2 regions of the Pseudomonas sp. Mb7 genome follow, and region 2 is predicted to be linked to the other one. Evidence: predicted binding sites of a transcription regulator. Region 2 holds the regulator's gene; the other holds the start of a gene.
What was found. The regulator FliA, encoded in region 2, starts transcription of late flagellar genes. The targets are predictions, from matches to a motif close to CTAAAGTTTNNNNNNNNNNNGCCGNTAA.
Positions count from the first base shown of each region.

Region 1: ACOYXH_RS19405 (flagellar protein MotY) is a predicted target of FliA. The motif match lies at 1,265-1,292, and genes of this name have one in related genera.

Region 1 is NZ_CP186501.1:4,313,462-4,315,662, forward strand. It holds gene ACOYXH_RS19400 (argininosuccinate synthase) at 1-154, opposite strand, end outside; gene ACOYXH_RS19405 (flagellar protein MotY) at 284-1,198, opposite strand; gene pyrC (dihydroorotase) at 1,359-2,201, shown strand, end outside.
Region 2 is NZ_CP186501.1:995,408-997,608, forward strand. It holds gene fleN (flagellar synthesis regulator FleN) at 1-444, shown strand, start outside; gene fliA (RNA polymerase sigma factor FliA) at 441-1,181, shown strand; gene ACOYXH_RS04540 (chemotaxis response regulator CheY) at 1,348-1,719, shown strand; gene ACOYXH_RS04545 (protein phosphatase CheZ) at 1,738-2,201, shown strand, end outside.

The DNA of each region.
Region 1 (2,201 bases), 3.2 Mb from region 2:
CCTTGGCGCGGGCCGGCTCGACCTCTTCGCCTTGACCGAGATCAGCGGTGAAGGTCACCACTTCACAGTTATAAGTATCCTGCAGCCACTTGAGGATCACCGAAGTGTCCAGGCCGCCGGAATACGCCAGAACGACCTTGTTTACGTCCGCCATGCCATCACTCCACGGGGTTCTACGGAAAGCCGAGGAGTCTACCGCTCCAACGCGATAATTTACAGAGGCGCGACAGCTTAAGACGACAAAGCGACAGAATCTGTCGAGAGCGCGACGATGACCGGCGGGTCAGGAAGTCGCCGCAGTATTGGCTGGCGTGCTCGCTTGCGGTGCCGGAGCCGGAGCCGCGACCGGCGCCACGCGCGCCAGTTTGACATTGACCCGACGGTTCTTCGCGCGATTGGCCGCGTTGGTGTTCGGCACAATGGGATATTGCTCGCCATGGAAACGCACGGTGATCTGCGATTCCTGAATGCCGTTAGCCTTGAAGAAGTCGACCACCGCCAGCGCGCGGCGGCGCGACAGTTCACGGTTGGTCAGGCGATTACCGCTGTTGTCGGAATGGCCGTCGAGTTCGATGTGATTGACCGTCGGATCGGCCTTCATGAACTCAAGCATTACTTGCAGTTTGGCTTTGGCGGCAGCGTCGAGGTCAACGCCTTCACCGGGGAAACCGATCTGCGACTGCTTGATCTGGTCAAAATTCTGCGGCAGCAATTTCGCCACACATGTCTGGTAATCGTTGAAGGCCTTGCTGAACTTGACCGGCAACAGGCGTACTTCCGAGACACGGCCATCGCCAGACGCGCGACGCACGACCGGGCTGCGCCCGTCCAGCAGGCCGCTGATCAGCCCCCCGGCCTGGGACTGCGAACTGCTGAACAGCACGTTGCCGCTGCCGAGCCGCACAGAGCCCAGATTAATGTCACCACGGCCCGGCTGCCAAGGCGCAGCCGCTGCCAGCAACGTTGCAGAACCGCCGCCGAGCATGGCGTTGTAGGCGTTCAGACGGAATATCGCCTGCTCGCCGGCCTTGCGCACGAACTCACCTGAGCCGAAATCAGTGATCGGCTGGGTCAGACGACACTCGAACTTGTCGCCGGCGACCGTCCACTCAATGTTCTCCAGACGGGTCTGGTACGTGAGCGCCATCGCGGGAAGGCTGGCAAACACACTGAGCAAGGCTAAATAACGCTGGCGCACGGGAGGCTCCATTGGCTTCTGAAACACAAAGACCGATTCACACTATGTTTACGGCATACCTACGGGATATCGGAAGGTTCCGGCAAAACTTGATAGCGAGTGCCTGCAAGAGTCTTTTCCGGTAGCATTCGCCTCAGTTTGACCCGCCTGGAATCCCCTCATGTCCGACCGCCTGACCCTGCTGCGTCCCGACGACTGGCACATTCATCTTCGCGATGGTGCCGTGTTGACCAATACCGTTGCCGATGTTGCGCGCACTTTTGGCCGCGCCATCATCATGCCCAACCTGGTACCACCGGTGCGCAACGCCGCTGAAGCCGACAGCTATCGCCAGCGGATTCTCGCTGCCCGCCCGGCCGGCAGTCGCTTCGAACCGCTGATGGTGCTGTACCTCACCGACCGCACCCAGCCCGAAGAAATTCGTGAAGCCAAGGCCAGTGGTTTTGTGCACGCAGCCAAGCTGTACCCGGCCGGCGCGACCACCAACTCCGATTCCGGGGTAACCAGCATCGACAAGATCTTCCCGGCACTGGAAGCCATGGCCGAAGTCGGCATGCCGTTGCTGATCCACGGTGAAGTCACCCGTGGCGACGTCGATGTGTTCGACCGCGAAAAGATCTTCATCGACGAGCACATGCGCCGCGTGGTCGAGCGCTTCCCGACGCTGAAAGTGGTGTTCGAACACATCACCACCGGCGACGCCGTGCAGTTCGTCAACGAGGCCTCGGCCAACGTTGGCGCGACCATCACCGCGCATCACCTGCTGTACAACCGCAACCACATGCTGGTGGGCGGGATTCGGCCGCACTTCTATTGCCTGCCGATCCTCAAGCGCAATACGCACCAGGAAGCCCTGCTCGACGCCGCCACCAGTGGCAGCGCGAAGTTCTTCCTCGGCACCGACTCGGCGCCGCACGCACAGCACGCAAAGGAAGCCGCTTGCGGCTGTGCCGGTTGCTACACCGCGTACGCCGCGATCGAGATGTACGCCGAAGCCTTCGAA
Region 2 (2,201 bases):
GGTGACTCGGTAGTCAGTTTTGTTCGCGCCGCGCAAGAAGTGTTGCTGGTGGTCTGCGATGAGCCGACCTCGATCACTGACGCTTACGCGCTGATCAAACTGCTCAACCGCGATTACGGCATGAACCGCTTCCGCGTCCTCGCCAACATGGCGCAGAGCCCGCAGGAAGGGCGCAACCTGTTCGCCAAGTTGACCAAGGTCACGGATCGCTTTCTTGACGTGGCCCTACAATACGTCGGCGCCGTGCCTTACGACGAAAGCGTGCGTAAAGCGGTGCAGAAGCAGCGCGCGGTGTACGAAGCCTTTCCGCGTTCCAAGTGCGCGCTGGCGTTCAAGGCGATCGCGCAGAAGGTCGACACCTGGCCGCTGCCCGCCAACCCGCGTGGCCATCTTGAGTTTTTCGTCGAGCGCCTCGTGCAGCAAACGGCAGGGCCCGTGCTATGACCGCAAGCGGTATGAACTACTACAAGAAGTCGGCACGTGACGCGCAGTACGAGTTGATCGAGCGTTACGCGCCACTGGTCAAACGCATTGCCTACCACTTGCTGGCGCGCTTGCCGGCGAGTGTGCAGGTCGAAGACCTGATCCAGGCCGGGATGATCGGCCTGCTTGAAGTCTCGACCAAATACGACGCCAGCAAAGGCGCCAGTTTCGAAACGTACGCGGGCATACGAATCCGCGGTGCGATGCTCGACGAAGTGCGCAAAGGGGACTGGGCGCCACGCTCGGTTCACCGCAATACCCGTATGGTCAGCGACGCGATTCGCTCAATTGAAGCTAAAACCGGCCGTGATGCTAAAGATCACGAGGTTGCGGCCGAACTCCAATTGAGTCTCGACGATTACTACGGGATTTTGAATGACACCTTGGGCAGTCGCCTGTTCAGTTTCGACGACCTGTTGCAGGACGGCGAACACGAAGGGCTGCACGAGGATGGCGCGAGTGCTCATATGGAGCCGTCACGCGATCTGGAAGATGAACGTTTCCAGGCAGCGTTGGCGGACGCGATTGCCAATTTGCCGGAGCGTGAGCGACTGGTGTTGGCGCTGTACTACGACGAAGAGCTGAACCTCAAGGAGATCGGTGAAGTCCTTGGCGTCAGTGAATCGCGGGTCAGCCAGTTACACAGCCAGTGCGCGGCCCGTTTGCGGGGGCGTTTGGGGGAGTGGCGAGCGCGCTGAAGGCAGTGTGGGGACACTGCGAACGAGGCTGGTGCGGTGATGAACGGCACCGGTCTTGCTCTGTTGTGCTCCAGACAGTCTTCGAGTGCTGCGCCGATTGATTGAAGTGGCGCGTCCAGGTGCTGGGCGCGTTTAAGACTGCTTGGAGGTCGAATTGAACAAAGACATGAAAATCCTCATCGTTGATGACTTCTCAACGATGCGGCGGATCATCAAGAACCTGCTGCGTGATCTTGGGTTCACCAACACCGTCGAGGCTGACGATGGCGTGACTGCCATTCCAGTGCTCAACAGCGGAAGCATCGACTTTCTGGTAACGGACTGGAACATGCCGGGCATGACCGGTATCGACCTGCTGCGCCACGTGCGTGCCGATGAAAAACTCAAGCACCTGCCAGTGCTGATGGTGACTGCAGAAGCCAAGCGCGAGCAGATCATTGAAGCCGCTCAGGCCGGTGTAAACGGCTACGTAGTCAAACCTTTCACGGCTCAGGCGTTGAAAGACAAAATCGAGAAGATTTTCGAACGCATCGGCTGATGAACGCGCGGGGGAGCTATGGAGCATAACGAATCTTCACAGGGCGATTTCGAGTCGACCCTGAAAAAACACGCGGTCGAACTGGTCGAAAGCCTTGAAAAAGGCAGGTTCGGCGACGCTGTGCAACTGATCCATGAGCTCAATCAGACCCGTGACCGTGGCCTGTACCAGGAAGTCGGCAAGCTCACACGTGAACTGCACAGTGCGATCGTCAACTTCCAGATCGATCCGAACATGCCGCAGGCCGAGGAAGTGTCGCAAATCACCGACGCCACCGAACGCCTGGGCTATGTGGTCAAGCTGACAGAGGCCGCGGCCAACCGCACCATGGATCTGGTGGAAAGCGCCACGCCGGTGGTCAACAGTCTGGCTGATGAAGCGCAGACCTTGAGCGCCGATTGGGGTCGCTTCATGCGACGCGAGGTCGGGGCTGAAGAGTTCCGCGAGCTGGCGCGCCGGGTCGACGGTTTTCTGTCACGCAG